2 regions of the Mucilaginibacter yixingensis genome follow, and region 2 is predicted to be linked to the other one. Evidence: riboswitches for the same ligand, from Rfam matches in the RefSeq annotation. Region 2 holds a riboswitch; the other holds the start of a gene.

Region 1 (15,565 bases), 2.0 Mb from region 2:
AATTTTTAAACGTTCCAGCACGGGACGCCCCTGCTCAAACTCGCCCAATGATGCAAAATGGAACCAGATGCTGTTTTGATGGGTGTTAACAGCTTGATTTTTACGCCCATCAATCCATTGTGCGGCTTTTTTGTTAAAAAAAGATACCAGCTTGATGAGTAGATAATAAATATAGTTTGCTATGTTGTAGATCAATAACATTAAGGGCGAAATTACTATCTTCGCCGTAAAAACCTGCATAAATGGAATCTCGTAAACGGATTTTAATTACCGGTGCCGCCGGTTTCCTGGGTTCGCACCTCTGCGACAGATTTATTAAAGAAGATTATCATGTTATTGGCATGGATAACCTTATCACTGGCGATCTTCGCAATATTGAACATTTGTTTAGCTTGGAAAACTTTGAGTTTTACCATCACGATGTTTCCAATTTTGTGCATGTACCAGGCAAGCTCGATTATATCCTGCACTTTGCCTCGCCCGCCAGCCCGATTGATTACCTGAAAATTCCTATCCAAACCTTAAAGGTAGGCTCATTGGGTACACACAATCTGTTGGGTTTAGCATTGGCTAAAGGTGCCCGCATGCTCATCGCCTCAACATCTGAAGTGTATGGCGACCCGAATATCAACCCGCAGCCAGAAGAATACTGGGGTAACGTAAACCCGGTTGGCCCGCGTGGTGTTTATGATGAAGCCAAACGTTTCCAGGAAGCCATGACCATGGCCTACCATACCTATCACGGTGTTGAAACCCGCATTGTACGTATTTTCAATACTTACGGTCCGCGTATGCGACTGAATGACGGTCGCGTTTTACCAGCATTCATTGGTCAGGCGCTGCGTGGCGAGCCATTAACCATGTTTGGCGATGGTTCTCAAACCCGCTCTTTCTGTTATGTGGACGATTTGATTGAAGGTATTTACCGCCTGCTGTTCAGCGATTATCCAAGCCCGGTTAACATTGGCAACCCTGATGAAATTACCATTCGCGAGTTTGGTGAAGAAATTATTAAACTGACCGGTACCGATCAGAAATTGATTAGCCTGCCGTTACCTACTGACGACCCTAAGCAGCGTCGCCCGGATATTACCAAAGCCAAAAGCATTTTGGGCTGGGAGCCGAAAGTATCGCGCAGCGAAGGTTTGAAGATCACGTATGAATACTTTAAATCATTACCACAGGAGTTGATCGAGAAGGTGGAGCATAAAGACTTTAAACAATACACCAAATAAAACCTATGAGCAAAATTCTGGTAACCGGCGGTTTGGGCTTTATCGGCTCGCATGCCGTTGTTGAACTGGTAAATGCCGGCTATGAACCGGTAATTGTAGATGATCTTTCAAACTCGCAGCTGGCTATTTTAGACCAAATCACAAAGATTATTGGCTATAAACCGGCCTTTCATCAGCTGGATCTGAGCGTTGAAGCCGATGTAAACAGCCTGGCACTGGCCGAACCGGATATTACCGGTGTTATCCATTTCGCCGCATTTAAAGCTGTAGGCGAATCTGTTGGGCATCCGCTAAAATACTATCGAAATAACTTCTACTCGTTAATTAACCTGTTGAATGCTTATTACGCTAAACCGGTAAACCTGGTGTTCTCTTCAAGCTGTACCGTTTATGGGCAGCCAGATGTGTTGCCGGTTACTGAAGATGCGCCGGTTAAGCCAGCGCAATCGCCTTATGGTAACACCAAACAGGTGGCCGAAGAAATTTTGAAAGATATGATCTTCTCTGGCGGCAGCAGATATAAAGTAGTTTCATTACGCTATTTTAACCCGGTTGGTGCCCACCACAGTGCGCTGATTGGCGAGTTACCTATTGGTGTGCCGCAAAACCTGGTGCCGTTTATCACCCAGTCTGCCATTGGCAAACGCGGTAACATTACCGTGCACGGTGATGACTACAACACGCCAGACGGTAGCTGCATCCGCGATTATATCCATGTGGTTGACTTGGCGAAGGCTCACGTAGCTGCATTGCGTTTAATGGAGAAAGAAAGCTTTACCGGCTATGATATGTTTAATTTGGGCACCGGTACCGGCTCATCTGTGTTGGAGGTGATCCACGCTTTTGAGCGTTCTACAGGTGTTAAGCTGAACTACCAGATTGGTCCGCGCCGCCCGGGCGATGTGGAGCAGGTTTGGGGCGATGTTACCAAATCAACTCAAAAACTGGGCTGGAAAGCAGAGTTGGGCATTGACGAAATGATGTCATCAGCCTGGGAGTGGGAGAAATATATCGAAACCAATCCGTTTTAAATAGACAATACGCAGGGAGATAACAATGTTCGGGCTTTTTAAACGTAAAGAAAAGGTAAGAGAGATTAATTACAACTACAGCAAACAGGCGGTGGATATGCACTCGCATGTTTTGCCGGGGATTGATGATGGTGCGCAAACGCCCGAGGATTCTATTTTTCTGATCAAAAAGATGATGGATCTGGGCATTCAAAAAATCATCGCCACGCCCCATGTAATGGTTGATTATTACCGCAATACGCCCGAATCTATCAACAATGCGCTGGCCATATTGAAAGCAGAATTGGCCAACCAACAGATGGATATTGAAGTTGAGGCCGCCGCCGAACATTATTTTGATGAAACATTCCCAAAGCGCATAGAGACTGGCGATTTGATGTTGATGAAAGACAACTATGTGTTGTTCGAACTATCATTCATCACGCCGCCGCCTAACCTGATTGGCACTGTACAACGGATGCGCGAGAAAGGGTATAAACCCATCCTTGCCCACCCGGAGCGTTATAATTACATGTCGTTAGATGAGATTAACCAGCTATATGGCTGGGGCTGTGCCATGCAGATCAACACCATTTCATTAACCGGTTATTATGGCTCTGAAAGCAAAAAAATGGCCGAAGCAATGGTTGATCACGCGCTGGTAGATTTTATCTCCAGTGATATGCACCATCCACGCCATGCAGCTGCACTGGAGAAAGCATTACAAACTACATACGTAGAGAAACTGCTGCATGATTATCCGTTGAAGAATAAGTTGTTGTTGTAGGGTTTGTTTAGGTTGCGGCTTACGGCTCTGCTACCAACACTTACAAAACGCAGAAAGGGGCGCCATTTGGTGCCCCTTTCTGCGTTTATGAAATCTGTTAATTAATTATAAACCGGTTGCGGCTTTTACCTCAATCGCATCCTGCACGTTTTGTGGCAGGGCCGAGAGCAAGTTAAGGCCGGTTGCGGTTTCAATAGAGCGCACGGTGGTAACATATTGTTTCCAGTCAGAACCTACGGTATTGATGTTTGGCATGTCTACAGCAATAACTTTGGTGCTGGCGTCAACACGGGCCAAATCGCCGTTGCCGGTTGGAATAACCACCGCAATTTTCCAAACGTGTGCTGGTACGGTAATGGTTACGCCGTTGGTAGCGATTGAGTTGCTGACAGAACCAGTGGAGCCAGTGCCACCGGTACCATAGTTGCCCATAATAATGTAAAGCTCATTGCCATTGGCAGCAAGGTTGCGCAGGTAACCTTCCATATCTGCCCATGGGTGTTGGTTGAAGTATGGGGCCTGAGGGATCATGTTGATCATCAGGAAGGTAGCAGAGTTAGCGTTTGCCGAGCTGGTACGATCTGCAGATGGGCAGTTGTGGCCACGGTCAAAACCGGTTACAGAACCATTGTAGCTGTTGCTTTGCACTACGGTATAGCCGGTTGGCAGTTGAGAAAATGCCGCAAAGTTGTTCAAACGGTCGGTTACACCGGTGGTGTTAGTGGCGTCTAAATGCCAGCTTACCCAGTTAGGGATACCTTTGGTGCTGTTGTACGACTCGGTGTAGTAATGTGCGTCAATCAGGTAGTTGGTCGTGTTGGCTGATACTGCTACCGCGTTTGACGGGTTACCCATCAGCAAGTCGCTATTATCGCCGGTGGTTGGTGGGGCATCTGCGCCAAAAACAGCATCACGTGCGCCGGCAGGTGTTGAGGTGCTGCCACCATCGTTACCATCGTCATCGGTAACGGTTACGCCAGAGTCGCCCGTTCCTTTAAAGGTAATGTCGTCAAGGTTGATGCGTGTGGTACCTGTTTTCTGGATCTTAAACCTTACCTTTTTAGTAGTTGTGACTTTAAATGAGTCGGTTACAAAGGTTGTTGAGGTTTCAGAGATGTCGGTGCCTACCTGTTTGTAGGTGGTGCCGCCGTCATCAGACATCATTAGTTGCCAGGTAGAGGCAGCATCGGCACCATACTTGGCGTGTTTGATGCTGATCTGGGTTAAGCCATTGATGTCAAACATCATGGAAATGCTGCCGGTCCTCAAGCGGACAGCCCATGCGCCGTTTTTTACATCAGTTGCCAAATTGCCAATCACCGCATCGTTAAGATCCCATGAACCTGTTGAAAGCGTTACGGTAGCATCGGCATAGGCCGTTTTGCTGCCACTTTCAAAACCTTCGGTAATTACGTAGGCTTTTGCAGGCGGGGTGGTTTTGGTAGTGTCTACCGGATCGATGCCTTTGCTGTCTTTTTTACAGCCGGTTGCAGCCAATGCCGCAACAAAAAATGTTAAGATAACTAGTTTGTTTGTTTTCATACTTAGTGAGAGTTTGAAGGGACACAAATGTCATTAAGTTTTGTTAACTTAATGTTAAATATCTTAAAGGTAAATAAAATGATACGGCGCCCAAATAAAAAAACCGGAACAGGCGTCCGGTTTTTTTATTTATAAGTTGAGTATGAGGGTTTAAATACCGCCGTCTGCACGTGCTTCAATTACCGATTGGACGGAGGTTGACACAGCCGATAGCAGGTCATAACCGGTAGCCGACTCAATGGCATCAACGGTAGTGATGTAGTTGGTCCAGTCGCTGTTGATGGTGTTATTGTTCGGCATATTTACGGCAATAACGCGGGTGGTGGTGCTAACGCGACTCAGATCGCTGTTGCCGTTTGGTAATACCACAATTACTTTCCATGTGTTTGATGGAACGGTTACATGGCCGCCATCAACAGACGTGGCAAAGCCGTTTGAGCCGGTACCGCCAACGCCGTATGATCCGCAGATGACGTAAAGCTCGTTACCGGCATTAACCAGCGTGCGTTCGTAATTTTCAAGGTTACCCCAGGTTTGCTCATTATTGTTTGGTGCCTGTGGCATCATGTTGGTCATCAGGAAGGTAGCCTGATTGGCCGCAACGGTAGATGTACGATCTGCCGATGGGCAGTTATGTCCGCGGTCAAAGCCTGAGCCGGAGTAGCCGCTTGCTGCAACTGAAAACCAGCCTGAAGGCAGGGTTGGATCCGGACGGAAATCATCCTGACGGGCAGTGCTGCCCAATGAGGTGTTGCCCAGATACCAGCTCACCCAGTTGGGTTTACCCTGATCGCGGTTGTATGATTCAACGTAGTAAGTTTGGTCCATCAGGTAATTATCAGGCGAGGTTACGGCGCTGGTAGTGGCGCCGCTTGGGTTGCCCATCAGCAGGTTGCTGTTATCGCCGGTGCTGCCGCCGGTACCGCCACCGCCTCCGGTGCCACTGTCGGCGCTGTTAATTACAAAGTCGTCAATGTTAATGCGGTTGGCGCCGCCGGTAATTTTGCGCAACTGGAAGCGTAGCGTGCCGGTCAGGTTTACGGTAAAACTAGCTGTAGCCAATGTGGTGCTGCTGCTGGTGATGGTTGAACCGGTCTGTGTGTAAGAACCGCCGTTGCTTGATGCCCACAACTGCCAGGTGGAGCTGCCGTCTGTACCGTAGACCGCGTGTTTAATGGTAACGGTAGAAGCGCCGCTGGTTACATCAAAGCCCATGGTAAGGGTGCCGGTGTTGCGGATGCGCACGGATTGACTGCCGTCCTTTCGGTCGGACGTACTGTTGCCAATCAGAGCATCGTCCATGTTCCAGGTACCGGTTGCCAGGGTAACGTTGGCCGCAGCATAAGCGCCTTTGGTGCCGGTTTCAAATGTTTCGTTTACCGTTTGAGTAATGGTTGCCGTTTGCAATTTGGCAGCAACAGGAGCTACAGCGGCCAGCGGCTCCTGTGTGGGTAGCGATTGTTTAGTACACGATGCCAGAACGGCTGGTACCACTACAAGGGCAAAGAGTTGTTTTAATTTCATAGGTGATTTTTTTAATTAGCAAATTGATAATAATGCTGTTAAGTTAATATCGATCCACTATTACGAAATTGAGATGTGGAAAGATACGCTGTTTAAGGCCTAGTTACTCACGGATGTGGAGAAGTTTGGGAGTCTGGAAAAGGGGAGAAAAAACTTGCGATGTTTTTAAAACTTTGTAAGTCTTTAACCTGCGCCTCGCAGTCGCTCGGGTCTTCGCCAGTGGACGACTATCTCGCGGCCTCTGGCCGCCGTCAGGAAATAAAGAGATAAAGTAAAAGCGCTCCTGTTTCCAGCATCTCCCCTCTTGTTTCTCTTCTCATCCAACTAATCACTACCTTTGCGCCAATGGACATGTTTGATAATAAAGAAACTACCGGCCTTGAAAACCTGGGCGAGTTTGGTTTGATAGGGCATCTTACTAAAAATATAAAGCTGAAACACCCCGGCTCATTAAAAGGTGTGGGCGATGATGCTGCCGTGCTTGATTTTGCCGGCAAAAAAGTGCTGCTCTCTACAGATATGCTGCTGGAAGGCATTCATTTTGACTTGTCATACACCCCGCTCAAACATCTGGGTTACAAAGCTATCCAGGTAAACCTGAGCGATATTTGCGCCATGAACGGCACGCCTACACAGGTAACCGTGTCTATCGGCGTATCCAGCAAGTTTCCGTTGGAAGCTATTGAAGAACTTTACGACGGCATTTACATTGCCTGCGAAAAATATAATGTAGACCTGGTTGGCGGCGACACCACCTCATCGCGCCAGGGACTGGTGATCAGCGTGAGCGTTTTGGGTTATGCCGATGAACAGGATATTGCCTACCGCAACACCGCCCAGGAGGGTGATCTGCTTTGCGTATCGGGCGATTTAGGCGGCGCTTACGTTGGCCTGCAATTGCTGGAGCGCGAGAAAATGATCTACCTGGAAAATCCAAAGATTCAGCCGGACCTGGAGGGTAAAGATTACATCATCGAGCGTCAGCTGAAACCAGAATCACGTAAGGATATTGTAGAACTGCTGCGTGCCATCGGCGTAAAACCAACGTCAATGATTGATGTGAGCGATGGCCTTGCCTCGGAAATACTGCACATTTGCAACCAAAGCAACAAAGGTTGTAACCTGTACGAAGAGAAAATTCCGATTGACCCGATGACCTACGACACGGCCCGTGAGTTTAACCTCGACCCAACCATCTGCGCCCTGAGCGGTGGTGAGGATTACGAGCTGCTGTTCACCGTCAAACAATCAGATTACGATAAGCTGAAAAATCAACCCGATATCAGCATCATTGGTCATATCACCGAGGCGTCTGCCGGGCGCAACCTGGTGAGTCGTACGGGTAACGTACACGAGCTGAAAGCCCAGGGGTGGAACGCGTTTAAGGGGGAATAAGCTTTCAGTTTCCCGTTTGAGCCACCGCGTCATTGCGAGGAACGAAGCAATCTCTGCATAGGATTGTCCGGCAAGTATGCTGAACGTGCAAGTACAGAGATTGCTTCGTTCCTCGCAATGACGTGATTAGGCAGGCCTTCTTTACACTGCGCTCACACTTTCCATTTGCAATTTACGCCCCTATTGTGCAACTTTGCACCGCTTATAGAGAAAGACGGAGGGATTAGACCCTGCGAAGTCTTAGCAACCTGTACTTACAAGGTGCTACATTCTACTTGAACCCCTTAAGGTTCTGGAAAGATAAGCGAAAGTCAAAATACTACCCGACTTTTCGATATAAGCTGCTTTTTTATAGATATGAGATGTGAGATTTGAGACTACTCCGTTGTCTTGGGTTTTAATTGATCAATCTATATCGAATACGTGATGAGTGAGGAAGATAAAGACGCACGGTCTTACATCTCAAATCTCATATCTCACATCTAAGAGAATGGATATCAGACAAGAACTAAAGAAACGCATCCTGATCATTGACGGGGCCATGGGCACCATGATACAGCGCTATGACCTAACGGAAGAAGACTTTCGTGGCGAACGCTTTCGTGAGCACACCAGTGATTTGAAAGGTAATAATGACCTGCTCAACCTCACGCGCCCGGATGTGATTAAAGCTATACATAAAGAATACCTGGACGCCGGTGCCGATATCATCGAAACCAACACATTCAGTACCCAGCGCATTAGCCTGGCCGATTATCACATGGAAGAGCTCTCCTATGAGATGAGCTACGAAGGTGCACGCCTGGCCCGCGAGGTGGTGGATGAGTACAATAAACTCACACCAGAAAAACCACGCTTTGTGGCCGGTGCCGTTGGGCCGACTAACCGTACGGCTTCGCTATCGCCAGATGTGAATGATCCGGGCTACCGTGCCGTAACCTTTGATGATCTGGCCGAGGCTTACTACGAGCAGATCCGCGGATTGGTAGATGGCGGTTCTGACCTGTTGTTGATTGAAACTATTTTTGATACGCTGAACGCAAAAGCGGCCTTATATGCTGCCCAGCGTTATGAGCATGAGCTGAAAGAGAAAAACCCGGGCCATCATGGTTTGCCGCTGATGATCTCTGGTACCATTACCGATGCATCGGGCCGTACCCTTTCGGGCCAAACGGTAGAGGCATTCTGGAACTCGGTGCGCCATGCCAACCTGCTATCGGTAGGTTTGAACTGTGCGCTGGGTGCTAAAGAGATGCGCCCGCACCTGGAAGAACTTTCTAATAAAGCCGATGTGTTCATCTCGGCCTACCCTAACGCTGGCCTGCCAAATGAGTTTGGTGCGTATGACGAGCAACCACACGAAACCGCGCACCAGGTGGATGATTTTATGGAGCACGGCATGGTAAACATTGTTGGGGGTTGCTGTGGTACCACGCCAGACCACATCCGTTGCATTGCCGACAGAGCCGCACAACATCAGCCCCGCAAATTAGCCGAGGTTGATCCGTTTATGCGTTTGAGTGGTCTGGAATCAGTAACTCTTACTCCAGAGACCAACTTTGTAAACGTGGGTGAGCGTACCAATATCACCGGTTCGCCAAAATTCTCTAAGCTGATTTTGGCAGAAGACTTTGAAGGCGCCCTGGTGGTTGCCCGTCAGCAGGTAGAAGGCGGTGCCCAGGTAATTGACGTAAATATGGACGAGGGCATGATCGACTCGGAAGCGAGCATGGTCAAGTTCCTGAACCTGATTGCTTCTGAACCTGATATTGCCAAATTGCCTATCATGGTCGACTCTTCAAAGTGGTCGGTTATTGAGGCCGGTTTGAAATGTTTACAAGGCAAAGGCATTGTGAACTCCATATCGCTGAAAGAAGGTGAAGAGAAATTTAAAGAATATGCCCGTAAGATTTTAAGCTATGGTGCTGCCACGGTAGTAATGGCGTTTGACGAAAATGGCCAGGCCGATAATTACCAGCGCCGTATAGAGATCTGTAAACGCAGCTATGATATATTGGTAGACGAAGTGGGTTTCCCTCCGCAGGATATCATCTTCGATCCAAACATTCTGACCGTAGCTACCGGTCTGGAAGAACACAATAACTACGCGGTTGATTTTATTGAAGCCACCCGCTGGATTAAGCAAAACCTGCCGCACGCCAAAGTGAGCGGTGGTGTGAGTAACATTTCGTTTTCGTTCCGCGGTAATAACGTGGTGCGCGAGGCCATGCACTCGGCTTTCTTGTATCACGCCATTCGTGCCGGTATGGATATGGGTATTGTTAACGCCGGTATGCTGGAAGTTTACGAAGAGATACCGAAAGAGCTGCTGGTGATGGTAGAAGACGTGTTGCTGAATCGCCGCCCTGATGCTACCGAGCGTTTGGTAGAATTTGCCGAGACCGTAAAAAGTAAAGGCAAAGAGGTAGTGAAAGACGAAGAGTGGCGCAAAGGCCCTGTTCAGGCACGCTTGTCGCATGCGCTGGTAAAAGGCATTATTGAGTACCTGGATGCCGACGTGGAAGAAGCTCGTCAGCAATATGCCCGTCCGCTGGAAGTAATTGAAGGTCCGTTAATGGATGGTATGAACATCGTGGGCGACCTGTTTGGCGCCGGTAAGATGTTTTTGCCGCAGGTAGTAAAATCTGCCCGTGTAATGAAAAAGGCCGTGGCCTACCTGCTGCCATTTATTGAGGCCGAGAAAGCACTGGGCGGTGGCGGACAAAGTTCATCAGCCGGCAAAATTCTGTTGGCTACCGTTAAGGGCGATGTGCACGATATTGGTAAAAATATTGTAGGCGTGGTACTGGCCTGCAACAACTTTGAAGTGATTGACCTGGGCGTAATGGTGCCCGCACAAAGAATATTGGATGAGGCCCGCAAGCAGAATGTAGACATTATTGGCTTGAGCGGTCTGATTACCCCATCGTTGGATGAAATGGTGCACTTTGCCAAAGAGATGGAGCGCGAAGGTTTTACCATGCCGCTGATTGTAGGCGGTGCGACAACCTCACGTATCCATGCCGCGGTAAAAATTGCCCCGAATTACTCGGGCGCAGCTATCCACGTGCTGGATGCATCGCGTAGCGTGACCGTGTGCAGCAGTTTGATGAACAAAGATGGCAAGGCTGATTACATAGCCGGTATAAAAGCCGAATACGAGAAAGCCCGCGAAGCGCACCTGAACAAACGGTCAGACAAACGCTTTGTACCGATTGAGGAAGCCCGCGAAAAGAAATTTGTGATCAGTCTGGATGGTGATGTTGCGCCAAAGCCTGCCGTGAGCGGTGTTAAAGTGATTGAAAGCTATCCGCTGGAAGAGCTGGTGCCGTACATCGACTGGACGCCTTTCTTCCATACCTGGGAGTTGCGCGGCAGTTATCCAAAGATTTTTGACGATAAATACGTAGGTACCGAAGCCAAAAAATTGTATGACGATGCACAGGTATTGTTGCAACGCATCATTGACGATAAATTGCTGAAAGCCAACGGCGTCATCGGTTTCTGGCCGGCTAATAGCGTAGGCGATGACATAGAGCTTTATACAGACGAAACGCGCACGAAGGTGCTCACCAAAATTCACACGCTGCGCCAACAGGCAGAGAAAGTGAAAGACGAGCCTTATTATGCGTTGTCAGATTTCATCGCGCCAAAAGAAAGCGGCGTGCCTGATTACTGGGGCGGCTTTGCCGTAACCGCAGGTTTGGGTTGTGATGAGCTGGTAGCCGAGTTTGAAAAAGACCACGACGATTACAACAGCATTATGGCCAAAGCCATGGCCGATCGCCTGGCCGAAGCTTTCGCAGAGAAAATGCATGAACTGGTACGTAAAGAATACTGGGGTTATGCCAGCGATGAGCACCTGAGCAATAACGAACTGATCAAGGAGCAATATCAAGGTATTCGTCCGGCGCCGGGTTATCCTGCCTGTCCGGATCATACCGAGAAAACCACGCTATTCGAACTACTGCAAGCGGAGCAAAACGCCGGTATGCAACTGACCGAAAGCCTGGCTATGTTACCGGCTGCATCGGTAAGTGGCTTCTATTTCTCGCACCCCCAATCAAGATATTTCGGGTTAGGGAAAATCAGCAAAGATCAAGTAGAGGATTACGCTATCCGTAAAGATATGCCGCTGGAAGAAGCTGAAAGATGGCTGGGGCCGAATATTAATTATTAGTCTGAACCAGGATTTAACGGATTAGTGGGATTGACAGGATTTTGATCCACTGGTCATCCCGGACTTGTTTCGGGAACCCACATACAAAGTGGGTAGAGGCAAGTCAGTTAAATAGTTCTGTAGGGTGCCGAAACAAGTTCGGCATGACTTGAGATATAACATTTAAATAAACTTCCCCTTTAGGGGGCCAGGGGGTATGAAGATAACCGAACACATAGCAAACGCCAACGGCAAAACCTTATTCTCTTTTGAGCTGATCCCGCCGTTGAAGGGGCACAGCATACAGGGTATTTATAACGCCATCGATCCCTTGATGGAGTTTAATCCGCCCTTTATTGATGTTACCTCGCTGCGGGAGGATTATATCTATAAACAGCACAATAATGGTTTGCTGGAAAAACTCACCTACCGCAAACGCCCGGGTACTATTGCTATTTGTGCCGCTATTATGAACAAGTACAAGGTAGATACCGTGCCCCACATGCTGTGCGGTGGTTTTACCAAAGATGAAACCGAGAATGCGCTGATTGATCTGCAATTCCTCGGCATTGAAAACGTGCTGGTGCTGCGTGGCGATGCTCGTCGCGGAGACGCTACCTTTGTGCCCAACAATAACGGACACTGCTTCGCTACAGATCTGCTGCAACAGGTGGTGGACATGAACAATGGCGTTTACCTGCATGAAGATTCTGACAGCCATATTATGCACACCGATTTCTGCATTGGTGTGGCCGGTTATCCAGAAAAGCATTTCGAAGCACCAAACCTCAAAACCGATTTTAAATACCTGAAGCAAAAGGTGGAGATGGGCGCCAACTTCATCGTAACGCAAATGTTCTTCGATAATCAGGCTTATTTTGATTTTGTGAAGAAATGTCGCGAGAACGATATTAACGTGTCGATTATCCCGGGACTAAAGCCCATCACCAACAGCAAACAACTGGTGTCGCTCTCTAAAACGTTCCATATTGATATCCCCGAAGAACTGAGTGACGCGATCCACGGGTGCAAGTCAGAAAAAGACGTAAAAGAGATAGGTATTGAGTGGATGATTAATCAGTGTAAAGAGCTGGTGAAATTTGGTGCACCGGTACTGCATTTTTACACTATGGGTAACCCTGAGCCAACTAAGCGCATTGCTTCGGCGGTGTTTTAGGAGATATATGCTCCTCTCCCCGATGTCATTTCGAGACTTAAATCAAAAAAATCTTGCCTCGCAAACACACTTGGGCTTAGGTGCATAAATTCTGCAATCCTCTTTTTAAAGCAAATTCAATTTTCCTTTAGGCAATCAATTGTAAAACTAAATTTTACACTAACAAGTCTTTGCTTGTAGCCTTAAATACAGTGTAATGTGCAGGTTTTTGTAAAATATTTATCAGTATGCTATATACACTTTGCGGCAATTGTTTTTAATGGGTTAATCCTTATATTTGCCGCTGCAAAAACAGTTCATTTAATATAGATAATGAGAGAAATTCAGTTCAGGGAAGCGCTTCGTGAAGCGATGACCGAAGAAATGCGCAAGGACGAAAATATTTACCTGATGGGCGAAGAGGTTGCCGAGTATAATGGTGCCTATAAAGTTAGCCAGGGTATGCTTGATGAGTTTGGCGCTAAGCGCGTTATCGACACTCCTATCTCTGAGTTAGGTTTTGCCGGTATCGGTATTGGTTCGGCCATGAATGGTCTGAAACCGATCATCGAGTTCATGACCTTCAACTTCTCGTTGGTTGCTATTGACCAGATCATTAACGGTGCCGCTAAAATGATGAGCATGAGCGGTGGCCAGTTCTCTGTGCCAATCGTTTTTCGTGGTCCAACCGGTAACGCAGGTATGCTGAGCTCTCAGCACAGCCAGTGTTTTGAAAACTGGTTTGCAAACTGTCCAGGTTTGAAAGTGGTTGTTCCATCAAACCCGTATGAGGCAAAAGGTCTGTTGAAATCATCTATCATCGATCCGGATCCGGTAATTTTCATGGAGTCTGAGCTGATGTACGGCGATAAAGGCCTGGTGCCAGAAGAAACTTATTACCTTGAACTGGGCAAAGCTCACATCGTAAAAGAAGGTACTGATGTTACGCTGGTAGGTTTTGGTAAAATTATGAAAGTGGTTTATGCTGCTGCCGAAGAACTGGCTAAAGAAGGCATTAGCGCTGAAGTAATTGACCTGCGTACTGTACGTCCTATTGACTATGATACCGTAATTGCATCAGTTAAGAAAACTAACCGTCTGGTATTAGTTGAAGAAAGCTGGCCGCTGGGTTCAATCGCTACTGAGATTGCCTTTAAAGTACAAAAAGACGCATTTGACTACCTTGACGCTCCGGTACTGCGTATTATGGGTGGCGACGTGCCACTGCCATACGCTCCTACCCTGATCCAGGAGTACCTGCCAAACCCAGAGCGCGTTATTAAAGCAGTAAAAGAAGTGTTGTACGTTACCAAGTAATTGGTCGTTACAGATTAGATATAAAGCCCGGTTGCATTGCAGCCGGGCTTTTTTTTGTCTGTGTCGCGCCAATAAAATTTAGATAAACCCATCATCATCGCACTACACCCTTTTTAATTTTCAATTTAAACTTTTTACTTCTACTCCAACTTGCGCCAATAACGCAACCAAACCGCAAAAAACACCGTATTAAAGAAAACAAAGCGCACCAATTAATACTTTATGTTATACAATCAGCATTGATTGTAAGCATAGTTCAAACCAAAACATTATAACAAGATGAAAAATGCATTAATTACCGGTATCGCCATTGGCATACTGAGCGGCTTGTGGCTGTTCGCTATGCATTGGTTGGGCTACAGTACCACAAACCCGCACGAGATAGCCCCTTATGAGTATTATTCTGTATTAATTCCTATTGTATGTCTGTTCATTGGTGTGCGCAGCTATCGTGAAAAAGAAATGGATGGCACCATCAACTTTCTGGAAGCATTAGTACAGTGTTTTAAATCGTTGCTGCTGGGCGGTGTGATAGCCGTTTTTGCCAGCATCATTTATATTAATTGGATTTACCAGGGCACAAATCTGGCCGATTTTTCTGGCCGCTTGTTTGGCGCCATGCTGGTAGGTGTGATAGAGGCACTGGCCGTAGCTTTAATGTTGATGAATAAATCAAAAGCTATATAGTCTGTTGGTCAGTTGTCATTGGTCAATTGTTATTGGTAATTTAATTAAACCAATGGCTAATGACCAATGACAGCAAGGTGAAATGACCGAGCCCCTATTGACTAATCGTTAATTATTCTTCACATTTGCTGATATCGCATCGGCATGCCAGATAAACCATTTAACAGACCCATAAGAGTTTTAGTTGCCAAAGTTGGGCTGGATGGGCACGACCGGGGAGCGCGTATTATTGCCACCACGCTGCGCGATGCAGGTATGGAGGTAATCTATACCGGCCTGCGCCAAACGCCCGAGATGGTGGTAAATACGGCCTTACAAGAGGATGTAGACGCTATTGGTATCTCTATCCTGTCTGGCGCCCATATGACGGTATTCCCCCGCATTTTAGCGCTGATCAAAGAAAAAGGGATGGATGATGTGCTGATAACGGGCGGCGGTATTATTCCCCCGGCAGACATGGCCCAACTACAGCAAATGGGCGTAGGCCAGTTGTTCCCTCCCGGTACCCACACCGCCGATATTGTAAAATACATTACCGATTGGGTGCATCAGAACCGCAACTTTTAATCTTCCCAACATTATGAGCTTCCAGAACCTGTTGATTGAAAACAAAGGGCGCATCCGGTACATCATCATCAATCGCGAGAGCAAACTAAATGCACTGAATGGCGGTACCCTGGCCGAGTTGCATTTAGCCTTAACGGCAGCTTTTGCCGATGCCGGCGTTGGTGGAGTGGTCATCACAGGAGCGGG
Region 2 (15,565 bases):
CGGCATCACCCAGTACTTCCTGGATAGAAGCAATCAGCTGAGTGCCTACAATAATATAATGCTCCGGACGAATGTCAAGACTGGTGTGTTTGTGCCCAATATGGTCTACTGCGGGTAGCAGTACACTCGGATCGGCAATGTTTTCTGCATAAGCAAGCACGGCCAGGGCAAGCGCGGTTTGCTGGCGATCGCTTTTTTGGTTACCCATGTTGAACATGTTTTTCAGTTCAGGGTGATGGGTAAACATACGGTTATAGAAGTATTTGGTAAGTGCAACTCCGTTTTCTCTAAGTACTGGTACGGTGGCCGTTATAATGGCTTTTTGTTCGTTGGTCATGGCAATAAAATATAATAATACCTTTTAGTCTTTTATTTGGAAACAACAATCTGCGCGCTGATGATTGACAGGACAAAAGTAGACAAGAAATAATAAAAGACAAAAATATCTTTTATTATTTTCTTATCTTTGGTTCATCTTATGGCTTTGTTCTCAAAAACTTGCGAGTATGCTATCCGTGCAGTGTTCTTTGTAGCGCATAAAACCGCTAATGGACAGCGTGTGGGTATTAAAGAAATAGCCGAAGGCATTGACTCGCCCGAGCACTTCCTGGCCAAGATATTACAGGATCTAAGCCGGAAGGGACTCATTAGCTCAATAAAAGGGCCTAATGGTGGCTTTTATCTTGATGCCGACGCACTCAAGCAACCACTTATTGAGATAGTGGAAGCTATTGATGGCGATAAGCTATTCCGCGGCTGTGGGTTAGGGCTTAAGCAGTGCTCTGAAATTAATCCGTGCCCGCTGCATAACCAGTTTAAAGACATCCGAAACAGCATTAATGATATGCTGAATGATATTACTATTGGCGAGTTTAATGAAGAATTGATGAGTGGATTACTTTCGTTGAAAAAATAAAGGCAACAAGTAGCCCGTCATCTGCATAAAATAAAAACCTTCGCCCTAAATTTGTATTATCCTTAAAAGGAGTACCAGTAAACCAATTGATTATGTGGACCGAAGAAAACAACAAGCTATACCAAGCCTTTATTTTCAAGGATTTTGATGCCGCGTTTGCTTTTATGATGCGTGTGGCCAGTATTGCGCAAAAGGCAAACCATCATCCCACCTGGACAAATACCTATAATAAGGTTGAGATTTGGCTGAATACGCATGATGCCGGTGATATCGTTACTGATAAAGACCGGGAGATGGCCAAGGCTATTGACTGTGTTTTATAAACAGCAACGATGAAACGACAGGCCGAAATAACCTATTTTGATAAGTTGTGGCGAAAAATGCGACGCAACCTGGAAGCTTATTTGCAAAGCGGAGAGATGGAGGATCTGCATCGTTTCAGGGTGCAGGTAAAGAAAATTAGGGCTTTTATGATTTTGGCCGAAAGTGCGCAAAAAAAACTCGATTTGCAGTATCAGCTAAAACCCGTAAAAAAACTGTTCAAAAGGGCAGGGGAGATTCGTGCTGTAGATCTGCACCTGGTTATGGCCCGCAAACAACTCATCAAAGCCGGATTGTTGGACGAGCAGCTAAAACAACGCGACAAGGCTCTGGCTAAATTCAGGCCGCTGGCTACCCGGCGGCTACACAAATTAAGCCGCATCAAAAAAAAGATCCACAAGGAAATTAAGCCTATTGGCAAAGTGCACGTCAGCTTGTTTTATGCCAATAAATTGAAGAAGATTGATAAGAGCCTAGGCCGTATTTGTTTTGACAATCGTTTACACAATTGTCGTAAACAGCTCAAGGTGTTGCTTTATAATCAGCGCCTGGTTGGCCCTTCACTCAATATTGGCTTTAATAAAGAGTACGTTGACCGCCTTCAAATAACCATTGGCGACTGGCACGATAACCAGGTAGCTAAACAGCTATTTAAAAATGATAGGTCTGCACTCAATACGATTAATAGAAAAGACGCTCACCTCAAATCGCGCGTAAAGCAAACGGCCAAGGATATGTATAATAAGGCAACCACGGCTGGCAATTTATCTCTTCCTCAGTTAAGTTAAATAGCCTATTTAATGTTTATTTAAAAATTAAATATTGATATTCAGCTGTTTGTGAATATATACTATAAAGTCTATTGGTTTAGTAGTTTAAAAGATTTATGTTTGTATCAGTTAGTTAAAAATGTTCTTTTTCAAACTTATCCAGAAAGACTGAGGGAAAGGCCCTTTGATGTCTTAGCAACCTGTACCGTAAGGTAAAAGGTGCTAATTCCTGCTCTGCCGAAAGGTGGGGAAAGATAAGCAGAGTGATTACCGGTTTACCTGCGGGCGGCCCCGGTGTTTCATGGATAAAACGAAAAGGAAGTATATAAATATAGATAGCAAAATGAAACCACTTCAGCACAATGCCGCCCCACGCTTTCAGCACATAGCTGTTTTGCATCCTATCAGTTCAATGGCGTATTGTTGTTGACCCAATACGTTCCACCACCCGGTTTTCCTGTTTTATTCATTTAATTTTTAATGCTTTAGTATTTTATACCATGTCAACATATGCCCATTTCCCAAATTTTGAACTGATAGAAATTGTTAACGAACTTGAATTGCCTTTCAATAAACGTCGGCCGCTGCAACCACTTAAAACTGGTGCCGTGGTGCGCAACTTTGGTTTAGATAAAGCTTTTAATAACTGGCGTCACTTTTACAATGGCTCGGCCAGCTATGGGCATTTGCTTGTTCGCAAGCTGCTCAGCAAGCCGTTGGTTATCAGTTTTTGGTCGCCGCAGTGGGGTGAGTATGGCGTATCGCACCTGCGTCAGCTCAATAACCTCCAACAAGAGATCAGGGCGCTGGGCGGTAATCTGCTCATCATTACCAGCGATGCCACCCCGAAACAAATTGAAGATATTACCTGGGCCAACAGCCTTTCGCTCAGTTTTTATATTGATGCTGATAATACCCTGGGCAAAGCCTTTGGCATTTACTCAGAGCAAAATCCAGCCTGGAACCGCTATTCGGGCATTGATAATAACATATCACTTTTAGCTACTTACGTGCTTGATGCCGGTCAGCAAGTGATCTATGATCATATTGATACCGATGTGTATCAATCTGTAAATTCCAATTTTCTGCTGGCTGCTGTACGCGGTACCAGTTACAGGCAAACAGCGTAAAACCTCACCCCGGCCCTCTCCAAAGGAGAGGGAGATTAATAGTGAGTTCTTAAGTCCTCTCCTTCGGAGAGGATTTAGGAGAGGTCTTGCTCATCTTTTATATTTAGGTTTATAACAGCCGCAAGGGCGCAACGGGGCAGCATGAGCCATCATGCACTGCCCCTTTTGTTTTGGGTTAGAACAGAAAATCGGTATCAGATTTGCAGATGCAATCATCACAAAATTGATATACCTTTATTTAGTTCATATATGAAACCCAACATCCTCATCATCGACGACGAAACTAAGCTATCGGCACTACTCTCGCGCATCATCGAGTTAGAAGGCTACCGCACCTTTCAGGCGGCCAGCGCTAAAGAGGGCCTGAAGCTATTGGCACAGGAAACCATCCACGTGGTGCTTAGTGATGTAAAACTGCCAGATGGCAGCGGCGTTGAACTGGTGAAGCAGATTAAAGAAAAGAAGCCATATACCGAGGTGATTTGCCTGACAGCCTACGGCACTATTCATGATGGTGTGGCCGCTATAAAAAACGGCGCCTTTGATTACATTACCAAGGGCGACGACAATGATAAAATACTCCCCCTGCTAGCCAAAGCTACCGAAAAAGCCGAGCTTCAATATCGCCTTTATCAGATAGAAAACCGCATTATTGATCAGCATAGTTTTGATGGCATTATTGGTCAGTCTAAAGCTATACACGAGGCTATTGATCTGGCTCAAAAGGTAGCGGTGACTGATACAACGGTGTTGCTGCTGGGTGAAACAGGTACTGGTAAAGAGGTTTTTGCCCAGGCCATTCACTACAACAGCAACCGCAAGCAAAAAAACTTTGTGGCCGTAAACTGCAGTGCCTTTGCCCGAGATTTGTTAGAGAGCGAGCTATTTGGCTATAAAGCCGGCGCCTTTACCAATGCCTTAAAGGATAAAAAAGGACTTTTTGAGGAAGCCGACGGCGGTACGCTTTTTCTGGATGAGATAGGCGAGATGAGCATTGATCTGCAAGCAAAATTGCTGCGTGTGCTGGAGTCTGGCGAATATATCAAACTGGGCGATACCCGAACTTACAAAATTAGCGTGCGCATTATTGCTGCCACCAACCGCAACTTACAGGATGAGATACAGAAAGGCCATTTCAGGCAGGATTTGTATTATCGCTTGTCGGTTTTTCGTATCATGCTGCCATCGCTTAACGAGCGTAAAGAGGATATTCCGCTGTTGGCTAACTATTACCTGCAGGAGTATGCCGGCAAGATGAACCGCAAGATGGATGGCATCGATCCAACTATGATGCGCCAGTTAGAGCGCTATAACTGGCGTGGCAACATCCGCGAGTTGAAAAACCTGATAGAGCGTGCCGTAATTGTTGCCGATGGTAATACGCTTAAAGCCGATCTGCTGCCACTTGATTTTTATGAGGCGCAGGACGATGGTACTCCGGTTTTTGAAATGGCCGAGGTTGAAAAGAATCACATCCGCAAGATACTGGCCCACACCAAAGGCAACAAAACAGAAGCAGCCCGTTTAATGAATATAGGTCTTACTACGCTTTACCGCAAGCTGGAAGAGTATCAGTTAGGCTAATTAAGCCAGCGTTTTGATTCGCTTGTCAAGCAGGGAGTGGATGGTATTAGGCAGATCGCTAATATGGTGGAAAGGCTTACTCAGAAACGCATCAGCCTGCGATAGATCTGCATGGCCTTGCAACCCCGGCGAGGCCGAAATAAGAACCACGGGTACATGGCGTGTTTCGGGTTTGCTTTTAAGCATAATGCAGATAATGTGACCGCTTACATAAGGCAACTGCTCGTCCAGCACAAAGCAATCGGCATTGGCACTTAATAAATCTTCCAGAGAAGCAATGGCACGCAACGCCGTAATACGATATCCTTCAGCGGTTAATATATGGGTCATTACGTCGCGCAGGTCGGCGTCGTCTTCAATAATAACGATGTGTTGTTGCTCCATTCAGTCTCAATAACCCCCGCTGATAACGGGGCGTTGCGCAATAGTTACACCGATTTGATAAAGAACGATGTTGGGTTGCCTTGTTTTAACAGTTTTGAGTTACGGTTGTTTGTAATGCATTGTTGGTGCCATAAATTTAACAGGTGTTGATGTGTGTTGCAAAAATGACAACTTTTTAGAGTGTGATTTGTGAGTTTGTTAATAAAAGGCACCTTTTCATTTTGGTATACCTACCATGCCATTTTGGGGTGGTGTAAAATTTGGCCACAGACCAAAAGCGGCAAATAAGTAAATTTTTAAAGTTTTTTTTAATTGTGGTACGGCTATTGCCATTGGCGTGGCATGTTCACATTTCTACATTCATTCACCCCTAAAACCGGTGTTGCGCTAAATTTGGTGCTGATGCCGGTGGTACAAAACCCCCATTTAATTTAAATGAACCCGCATGTTAGAAAACTAACCGCGGGTGGGCTATTGATCACTCTCGGTATCATCTTCGGCGATATTGGTACATCGCCGCTGTACACATTTCAAACTCTGTTAAAGGAAGGCGGCCGCGCCGATGCGTTTATGGTGCTTGGCGCCGTATCCTGTATCTTCTGGACGCTCACCCTGCAAACTACCTTCAAATACATCTTCATTACCCTGCAGGCCGATAACCGCGGCGAGGGCGGTATTTTTTCCCTATACGCCCTGGTACGTCGCTATGGCAAGTGGCTGGCATTTCCGGCCATTATTGGTGCCGGTACGTTGCTGGCAGACGGTATCATTACGCCGCCTATCTCTGTAACTTCGGCTATTGAAGGCCTCGGCTTGGTACCTGCGCTTGCAAAGGATATGATACCGGGTAACAACATCATCCTGTTGATTGTAATTGCCATTATATTATTGCTCTTCTTCTTTCAGCAGTTTGGTACCAACGTGGTAGGAGCCGCTTTCGGGCCGGTGATGCTAATCTGGTTCCTGATGCTGGCTACATTGGGCGCTGTACAGGTTGCGCATTACCCGGTGGTGTTTAAAGCGCTTAACCCCCTTTATGGCCTTAGGTTATTGATTGAACACCCTAAAGGTTTCTGGTTGCTGGGCGCTGTGTTTTTGTGTACCACCGGTGCCGAAGCATTATACTCAGACCTTGGCCACTGCGGACGCAAAAACATCCAGGTGAGCTGGATGTTGGTAAAAACCTCGTTGGTGCTTAACTACCTGGGGCAAGCGGCCTGGGTGTTAACGCAAAAAACAGCCAGTGTTGAGGTGAATCCTTTCTTTGCCATTGTGCCGCACAGCTTTATTATTCCCGCTGTTTGTATTGCTACGCTGGCAACCATTATTGCCAGTCAGGCGTTAATCAGTGGCTCGTTTACGTTGATTAGCGAGGCGGTGAGTATGAACTTCTGGCCGCGCATCACCATTAAATATCCGTCTAACGTTCGCGGACAGATCTATATCCCAAGCGTCAATTGGATTCTGTGTTTCGGCTGTATCGCGGTTACCTTATACTTCCGTACTTCAGAGGCAATGACGGCGGCTTATGGCTTCTCCATCACCATTGCCATGCTGATGACCACTATATTGATGTACTACTTTATGCGCTACAAAAAGCATTGGCCGCTATGGTTGGTAGTAATCATTTTGTGTATGTTCTTAACTGTAGAGTTCTCGTTCTTTGTGGCTAACGCCGTGAAGATTGTGAAACGATTGTTCTTCCTGGTGTTTGAGGTTGGGTTGATCTTTACCATGTACATCTGGTATCGTGCCAGACAAATCAACAACCGCTTCCTCAATTTTGTGGATCTGAAAGAGAAGATTCCGATGCTGCGTGCTTTAAGTGCTGATGAAACGGTATCAAAATTTGCAACCCACCTCATCTATCTTACCAAAGCCAACAACAGCAAGCAGATTGAGCAGAAGATTATGCACTCCATTTTTAGCCGGAAACCCAAGCGGGCTGATATGTACTGGTTTGTGCACATTGAACGTACCGATGAGCCTTTTACCATGGAATACAGTGTGGAGGAACTGGCAGAGGAGAAAGCCATCCGTATTGAGTTTAAGCTGGGTTTCCGGATTCAGCCGCGTATTAATGTGTTGTTCAGGAAAGTAGTGCAGGATATGGTGGCTAATGATGAGTTGGATATTACCAGCCGTTACCCATCATTAAGGCAATACAACATGACGGCCGATTTCCAGTTTGTGATCATCGAGAAATTCCTCTCTTACGAGAACGAGTTTAGCGCCAAAGAAGGGTTTATTTTGAATAGCTATTTCGCTATCCGTCGCCTGGCGCAGTCAGATGCCAAGGCCTTCGGTTTGGATACCAGCGAAACAAAGATTGAGAAAATCCCACTGGTGGTAAGTCCAGTTAACTATTTCCAATTAAAGAAAGTAGAACCTGCCAGCTCGGTTTTAGTGCCAGCAGATTGATCATAAAGTGAGTAAAAAAAATAGGCGCAGGGGAGACCTTGCGCCTATTTTTTTTACTCACTACTCACTACTCACTACTCACTACTCACTACTCACTACTCACTACTCACCATTCTCATCTCCTAGATGGATTATTCTTTTCATATCGCAGCATTTCTGTGCCTGCAAGGATGAAAGCGCCTAACCCGTGTGTATCATTTAACTGCGCCGGACGGGTGTAGTAAAATTTAATATCTTCTTCAATACCGGTACCTACACATACGTCGGGCATCTGGCCATCGGCAGTAATTTTGGCGGCGAGGGCGTTCCAACCCTGGCGGGCCACGTTGATGTAGCCTTTATCAATCCAACCTTCGTTAACGGCGCGGGCAATGGCGTAAATGTACATGGCCGTTACCGATGTTTCAAGGTAAGAGTCTTGTTTGTCCAGCACCTGGTGCCACAGTCCGCTTTGATCCTGCCAGCGTGAGTAGCCTACAATATCGCGCAGCAAAAGGTTAATTAGCTCTTTGCGTTTAGGGTGATCTTTAGGCAGATAGTTCAGTAGCTCAGTTTGGGCCACGGCCACCCAGCCATTAGCCCGGCCCCAGTGGGCCACACCGTTCATGGCAATCTCGTTATAATAGCAGTGGAAGTACAGACCGGTGTTGGCATCGTACAGATACTTATTAAAATTTTCTACCTGTTTGGCGGCATCGTCAAAGTAAGCTTTGTTGCCGGTTATTTTACCCATGCGTGCCAGGAAGGGTACACTCATATACAGGTCATCCGCCCACATGGTGCCTGGTCTTGGGTCAGGGCGGCAAAGGGTGCCATCGGTTAAGCGCATTTGCTTGTGCAAAATGTAATCACCCGCGCGCTCCAGGTAAGCGCGATAATCTTTGCGGGCATCCAGCGCGTAAACATCGGATAATCCGGCCGACATAGCACCGCAATTATCCAGGTTGCCCATCAAAAACAAACTGGCATACTCTGTACGCGGATACATGCGGCGCGGCGAGTTGGCCGGCAGTTTGGCTACGGCATCTTTATAAATAGGCTCGAAGTAGGGCAGGGCATCAAATATAAAAGTGTAGTTGTGGCGACAGTAGTCGGCATATTTTTGCTCATTGAGTTCCTGGCTCATGTGCATCAGGGCGGTCATGAGCACGCCGTTGGGGTAGCCCCATTTGTTATAAGTGCTCTCGGCCCGCACATCGGCAGACGGCGCCAATCCTTTAGTAGATTCTACCAACTGACCGGTAGTTTCGTTCTTAAACTTAAACGACGTGTTTGCCAGCACACGGTCGGCTACCCGCCTGATCACTTCTTCTGTGTTAGTTTGCGGGGTAGCCGGTGCTTGCGCAAATGCAAGGTTGCAGCCCAGGGCCAGCAGCGGCAATAATAAAGCTGTTTTCATAAATGGGTTTGGTTTATCAGGTCTATATTTTGGCTTGTACCAATATAGACCTGTTTAAACGGAGATACCCCAGCCTGTCACAAAAAAGTTATGAGATATAATAGATGTTGCTGGTTTAGCATAATGTCATCCTGTGGGCAAACACAGGATGACAACTTTTTAGTTCGGTGCTCTCCTGGTTTTAATACCTATGCCAGCACCGCGCCACCATCAATCACCAAATTTTGGCCGGTAACAAAGCGTTGTTTCATCAGGTAAATAAAGCCCAGGGCTACGTCTTCTGCTCCGCCTACAAGTTTTACCAATGATGTTTCGCCTGCAGTCTGGAAAATTTGCGCACGCTCGGCCTCGGTAAAGCTGTTCCACATTTCGGTGCGGATCATGCCCGGTACCAGGCTGTTTACCCTGATGGGGGCCAGTTCAACAGCCAACGCTCTTACAAAGCCTTCCATGGCACCGCAAATAGCGCTGCCCAAACTCCAGCCTTTACCGGGGCGCATACTGGCGGTGCCGCTTACCAAATTGATAGAACCACCGGCATTGATGTAAGGTGACGCATATTTAGCGGCAGCTAAAGCACCCCAAAAACGCAAGTTGAAAAAGCCGCGGGCTTTCTCAATATCGGTATCGCTCAAATAGTTTAAAGTAAGGTTTTCGCCGGCGGTATACACCAGATGATCAAAATTTCCTGTTTGTTCAAAGAAAGCTTTAATATTATCTTCCTTGCTCAGGTCAACTGCTTGCCCTTGTACCGATGCGGGTAATTGTTGCAATGCTTTGTTGATACGTTCCTGATTGTTGGATACGATGATGACTTGTGCACCCTCTGCCGCTGCGGCATGCGCAGTTGCCAGTCCGAAGCCAGAGCTGCCGCCTAATAGTATTACTTTTTTGCCTGCCAGAGAGCTTGATGTGTTGGTTTGCTTTTCCATTATTTATATTGTTGTTATTAACAATACAAAGTTGGGCAAGCCAAAGCGCATGGCACTTCACATATGTTAAAAACGGGAAATGATTATTGCACCTGTTTGCGCAACCGGCTGAGCGATTGCGGTGCGATGCCCAGGTAGGAGGCTACATCCTGTAGCTTCACTTGTCGGGCCACTTCAGGTTGTAGTTGAGTAAAAAGCTGGTAACGCGCGGCGGCGTCTTTATGATGATAGGCATTTTGCAACTCTATTTTTTGCAGCAATTGTTGTTGCTGCAAGCTTTCAATAATGCTTTTGAGATAGGGGAGTTGGGCGTAAAGCTCAAACAATTGTGCGCGGGTGATGGCCATCACTTCGGCATCACAAGCAGCCTGGATGCCATTTGCTGCCGGCCGTTCGTTTAAAAAACTATCCAGATTGGTACAGAATTGATTTTCTTTCAGAAAGAAATAGGTTATATCGTTGCCTTTTTCATCAAACGATACCAATCGCAATACGCCCTTGCGGATGAAATACATTTCGCGGCAAATCTTACCACCTTCAAAAAGAAACTCGCCTTCCTTAAAGTTCATCGGTCTGAAAGCTCCAATTATCAAAGCTTTATCGGCCTCAGGTAGTGCCTTGAGCGCTTGCAAACTGGTAATTAATGCGGTTTCCACAATGGCAAAGTTAAGCGGTTACGGTATTTTTTGTATCGGGTTATTTCATTGCGGTATCCAGCAAGCTTTTCAATTGTTTGTACCGCTCGTTGCGGCCATCGTTTTTAATATAAACACACATCAGGAACCCTGCATAATGCCGCTGGTTATCTACCAACGGAAAACTGCCGAACAACCCCGGACTGGTAACTGCCCCGCCTTCCATCACCCATTCGCCATAACCATAGCCAAAGTTGCCCGCTTCAACCGGCGAGTAGCCTATTTTTACAGATGGGGAAAGCCGGTTAATCTGCATCTCGGCAATGCTTTTCTCACTCAGGATGCGTTTGCCTTTAAAAGTCCCTTTGTTCAGTATCATTTCCAGAAAATTCATATAGTCATTGGGCGTACTACCGGCTCCGCCAGCGGGCAAGGCTACGGGGCCTTTTCCAAAATCGGTGTCCTTCATTTCCAGTGGATGGGCAATGCGCTCAGTAAAAAGGGTCTCAAAGCTCTTACCGCTTATTTTTTCTATCACAGCACCGGCTATCTGCAGGCCATCATTACTATAGTGGAAAACCGTGCCGGGTGCGCCTTCTATAGGTTGCTGGGCAATTTGGTTAATGGCATCGTCCATACTGCGGGCGTTGCGCATATCGGCCATGCTTTCTCTTAGTTCTGGCGCTTTAATGCCTGTTAGGTGCGAGAGGCATTGGCCGATAGTGATCCTGCCCTTGCCATGTTGCGATAGCATTGGCAAGTATTTGCCCACGGTATCGGTGAGTTTTAGTTTGCCCTCGTCAATAAACGTCATCACCAGCGCAGCGCTGAACCATTTACTGCAGCTGGCCATTGGCTGGCGCGTTGATGCGGTATAGTCGTCAAAGCTTGGCGTTTGGCCCATGCGGCGGGCCATCATGCGTCCGGCCATTTTTTGTGCCATGGTCATGTTATTAGCCGAGCGCGAGTAGACAATTTGCCCATCTTTATAAACCATCAGCATCACACGGCCACCCATTTTGGCGGCGTTATCATCAAGCCACCGATCAACAGGCTGGAAGTTTTGGGCCTGTGCAGCAATAGAGAATGTTAAAGCTAAAATTGTGATAATGTGCTTTTTCATGTCAGAGTGTTGAAGGAATTATTAAGATACAGAATCTGTAATTTGGTTTAATGATGATCTTAATTTTAACCTGTACCAGAACCCATACTTGCAGGCGCCGCCTGTTTATCCTAAATTGACCGCATGCAAGCGCGCCCCTTAAATATCTATCCACTCAGCGAACAATCGGTAGTCCTGAGTTTTGGGGACGAGGTGAGCGAGGATATTTTAAAACAGATCAGCGCGTATCACCGCACGCTCCAACAAAATCCTTTTGCAGGCTACACGGATGCGGTGGCAGCCTACACTACGCTTACGGTGTTTTATGATGCTTTGCAGGTATTACTGTCTGACTTGCCGGGCGCCGATGCTTTTGAGAAAGTGAGCAATTATTTAATGGCCTTAGCGGTAAAGCCTGCCGTTGCGGTTAAGCCAGCCAATATTATCACTATCCCGGTTTTTTACGGCGATGATTTTGGTCCCGATCTGGAAGCATTGGCCACCTTTCATCAGTTAAGCGTAGAAGAGGTGATTAGCATCCACACTCGGCCCGAATACATTGTTTATATGATTGGCTTTGTGCCGGGTTTTGCCTATTTGGGTGGATTGGACGGACGTTTGGAAACCCCGAGACTGGCCACGCCGCGACCAGTTATCCCTGCAGGGAGTGTCGGCATTGCCGGTAAACAAACAGGTGTTTATCCGCTGGAGACACCGGGCGGCTGGCAGTTAATCGGTCGGACCCCCTTAAAAATGTTTGGTGCCGGCAGAGCGCAGCCATCGTTGTTGCAGGCGGGTGATAAAGTAAAGTTTGCCCCTATCAGCAAAGATGATTTTAACCAATTAAGCAAGGCCGATTGATGCAGATCGAGATCATAAAACCGGGGATGCTAAGCACCGTACAGGATCTGGGCCGAACCCAATCACGCGGCAATGCTGTGCCGGTTTCTGGCGCTATGGATACGCTCTCGGCCAGGGTAGCTAACCTGGCTTTAGGGAATGAACAGACTGCTGCGGTAATAGAGTTTACTTATGCCGATGCCATATTTAAGGCGCAAACCGATTTGCTGATAGCCTGGTCGGGAGACGGTGCCATACTGCAATCGGACGGACAAATGTTGCCTGCAGACCGCCCGCTGTTGATCCCGCAAGGGAAAACAATAAAACTGATTAATAACCCAACGGGCTGCCGCACTTACCTTGCTGTTGCCGGTGGCTGGAATGTGCCCGAAGTATTAGGCAGCAAGAGCACCTACATCACAGCCGGATTTGGCGGATTGGAAGGGCGAGCCTTTCGGAAAGGCGATGTGTTACAAACTTTTGGTAATCAGTCTGAAACAAATGTTAAATTCTGTGATACTTTAACTGGTGCGAAAATCAATTACCCGAGATGGAGTATTGCACGACCGTTGTTTTTGCCTGCTGATAGAAAGTTGATCCGCGTAATGCCCGGCCCCGAAGCTGATTGGTTTGATGCGGATGCAATAGCCAGCTTTTACTCGGCGCCATATCGGGTAGGCAGCCGTAGTAACCGCATGGGCATTGGGTTGGAAGGGGAAAAGGTGAAACGCAAAATTCAGACAGAGTTACTCTCCACAGCCGTAACGCCTGGCACCATTCAGGTAACCAATAACAACGATATGATTTTGCTGATGGCCGATTGCCAGACCACAGGGGGCTATCCGCGCATAGCACAGGTGGCCGCGGTTGATCTGCCGCTTTGCGCGCAACTGAAGCCGGGAGATGAGATCAGGTTTCAGCAGATTACCCGGCAAGAAGCAGAGCGGTTATTGGTGCAACGGGAGAGGGAGTTGAGACGTCTGAACCAGGATTTGTTGGATTTTTAGGATTAACAGGATACAAGTTAAACACGGCGGATACTGAGTTTTTCTTATTAGTATATCTCTGTGTTCTCCCTGAATCACTTTGTGGTTAAAATCCTGTTAATCCTAAAAATCCAACAAATCCAGGTTCAGACTATTTTAATAAATTAGCTCAATGCAAACCATCGATCTTAATTGCGATATGGGCGAGGCCTTTGGCAATTACCCCATGCCGAACGACGAAACCCTGATGAACTACATTACCTCGGCCAATATTGCTTGCGGCTATCACGCTGGCGATCCGGCGGTGATGCAGCAAACTGTGGCTATGGCTATCAAAAAGAATGTAGCTATCGGCGCGCATCCGGGTTTGCCTGATCTGCAGGGATTTGGTAGGCGGGAGATGAAGATATCTGCAAACGAGGCTTACCAGATCACTTTGTATCAGATTGGTGCGCTACATGCCTTTGTAAAAGCTGCCGGTGGTAAACTAAACCACGTAAAGGCCCACGGCGCCTTGTATAATATGGCTGCTAAAGATGCGGCATTGGCTAAAGCCATTGTACAGGCCGTACACGATTTTGATCCTTCGCTCATCCTTTACGCCCTGGCTGGCAGTCAGATGGTGGAGGCAGCACATAAGATCAGCATCAAAACCGCATCAGAAGTTTTTGCAGACCGCACTTATCAGGATGATGGCTCGCTCACTCCGCGCACGCAGAGCAACGCCATGATTACTAACGAGGCCGACTCTATTAAACAAGTATTGCTGATGGTGAAACAGCAGCAGGTGATATCAACCAGTGGCAAAACTATTAGCCTTAATGCAGATACCCTTTGCCTGCATGGCGATGGCGAGCACGCGGTTGATTTTGCGCGTACCATTAATGAACGGCTAAAAAAAGAGGGCATCGGCATCAAGACACCATCAGCATAAATAGACCGGTCATCATTACCCCAATTAGGGGTTTAAACAGCTAAGCGGCAAACACAATAGCCTTTTCTTGAGTTATGCTATTATTAACGCTATGTTATGAACCCCTTTCAACCCAAACAATTAATTGTTTTTTTGCTGCCTGCTGTGCTGATTTTGGTGAAACCGTGCACAGGTTTAGCTCAAACACCGCTGGATGGCCACGTTATAATGGCCGATACGGTCAGCCGGGGCTCCACCGACCCAAAAACGCGGGATCGAACCAAACACTTCGGGCGTGCTGCCTTTGAATGGGGACTGGCCGAAACCGTGCCCTGGGCGCTGGATCGCTATGTGCGTAAGGCTGATTACGCTTATATTTCAGGTAAAACCATTGCTCATAATTTAAAACCAAGCAGTTGGGAATGGGACAATGACGAGTTTCAGACTAATCAATTCGGTCACCCGTATCATGGCAGCCTGTTTTTTAGCGCCATGCGTACCAATGGATATAGCTTTTGGCAGTCGGCCCCTGCGGCATTTTTAGGAAGTTATGTTTGGGAAAGCTACGCTGAAAATCAAAACCCCGCACCTAATGATCTGATTAATACCACATTTGGCGGTATTGTGCTGGGGGAAATGACTTACCGCCTGTCTAACAAAATTGTAAATAACAGGCAAACAGGCTTCAAACGGCAGATTAGCGAGGTGGCCGGTTTCCTGATTAACCCCATGAACGGTCTTACCCGTATTATGGATGGCCGCTGGGGTAGGGTAAGTATCCGTAACCCGGTAGATCATGACTCATCAAAGGTGGTGGCCTGGTTTGATGGTGGTATCCGCCGGTTTGATGGCAATAATAGCAATGTGATTACGCACGGTAAGTTTGGCTGGTACGGCAGGGTGCGCCTGATTTATGGTACCCCGTATGATAATTACCGCACTCCATTTAGCAACCTGTATATCAACGCCGAGTTTGGCAGCGACGATAGTTCTAAGCTGAACAACGTAAGCGTATACGGCTCGCTGGCCGGATGGAAACTGCGGATGAATGACCGTGTGCGCGAGCTTGCAGTGCTTTCTGCCAATTATGATTACTTTCATAACGATGCCTTTTCTTACGGCGGGCAAAGTGTGCGTATCAATATCTTTTCGGAAATAAAGCTGCCTAAAAGCTTGCTGCTTAACTTAAATGTGGGCGGTGGTGGTATTTTACTTGCTGCGGTGCCAGATAG

The links. Region 2 has a riboswitch for S-adenosylmethionine ahead of ABZR88_RS12655 (redoxin domain-containing protein). Riboswitches for the same ligand answer to the same signal wherever they lie in the genome.
Region 1: it holds a riboswitch for S-adenosylmethionine, as region 2 does, so the genes downstream of both, metH (methionine synthase) here and ABZR88_RS12655 (redoxin domain-containing protein) in region 2, are expected to answer to the same signal.

The regions. Positions count from the first base shown of each region.
Region 1 is NZ_CP160205.1:5,052,628-5,068,192, forward strand. Features, by position in the region: gene ABZR88_RS20895 (3-deoxy-D-manno-octulosonic acid transferase) at 1-201, opposite strand, end outside; gene ABZR88_RS20900 (UDP-glucuronic acid decarboxylase family protein) at 243-1,235, shown strand; gene galE (UDP-glucose 4-epimerase GalE) at 1,241-2,266, shown strand; gene ABZR88_RS20910 (tyrosine-protein phosphatase) at 2,292-3,032, shown strand; gene ABZR88_RS20915 (DNA/RNA non-specific endonuclease) at 3,138-4,574, opposite strand; gene ABZR88_RS20920 (DNA/RNA non-specific endonuclease) at 4,725-6,098, opposite strand; gene thiL (thiamine-phosphate kinase) at 6,450-7,493, shown strand; SAM riboswitch class I at 7,693-7,800, shown strand; gene metH (methionine synthase) at 7,984-11,673, shown strand; gene metF (methylenetetrahydrofolate reductase [NAD(P)H]) at 11,870-12,829, shown strand; gene ABZR88_RS20940 (pyruvate dehydrogenase complex E1 component subunit beta) at 13,142-14,125, shown strand; gene ABZR88_RS20945 (DUF4199 domain-containing protein) at 14,405-14,812, shown strand; gene ABZR88_RS20950 (cobalamin B12-binding domain-containing protein) at 14,957-15,379, shown strand; gene ABZR88_RS20955 (enoyl-CoA hydratase/isomerase family protein) at 15,393-15,565, shown strand, end outside.
Region 2 is NZ_CP160205.1:3,102,142-3,117,706, reverse strand. Features, by position in the region: gene hmpA (NO-inducible flavohemoprotein) at 1-343, opposite strand, end outside; gene ABZR88_RS12670 (Rrf2 family transcriptional regulator) at 479-916, shown strand; gene ABZR88_RS12665 (4a-hydroxytetrahydrobiopterin dehydratase) at 1,009-1,239, shown strand; gene ABZR88_RS12660 (CHAD domain-containing protein) at 1,249-2,025, shown strand; SAM riboswitch class I at 2,160-2,268, shown strand; gene ABZR88_RS12655 (redoxin domain-containing protein) at 2,508-3,137, shown strand; gene ABZR88_RS12650 (sigma-54 dependent transcriptional regulator) at 3,387-4,721, shown strand; gene ABZR88_RS12645 (response regulator) at 4,722-5,105, opposite strand; gene ABZR88_RS12640 (KUP/HAK/KT family potassium transporter) at 5,541-7,526, shown strand; gene ABZR88_RS12635 (glycoside hydrolase family 105 protein) at 7,642-8,925, opposite strand; gene ABZR88_RS12630 (SDR family oxidoreductase) at 9,114-9,857, opposite strand; gene ABZR88_RS12625 (Crp/Fnr family transcriptional regulator) at 9,941-10,513, opposite strand; gene ABZR88_RS12620 (serine hydrolase) at 10,554-11,615, opposite strand; gene pxpB (5-oxoprolinase subunit PxpB) at 11,739-12,455, shown strand; gene ABZR88_RS12610 (biotin-dependent carboxyltransferase family protein) at 12,455-13,441, shown strand; gene ABZR88_RS12605 (5-oxoprolinase subunit PxpA) at 13,593-14,354, shown strand; gene ABZR88_RS12600 (DUF3943 domain-containing protein) at 14,451-15,565, shown strand, end outside.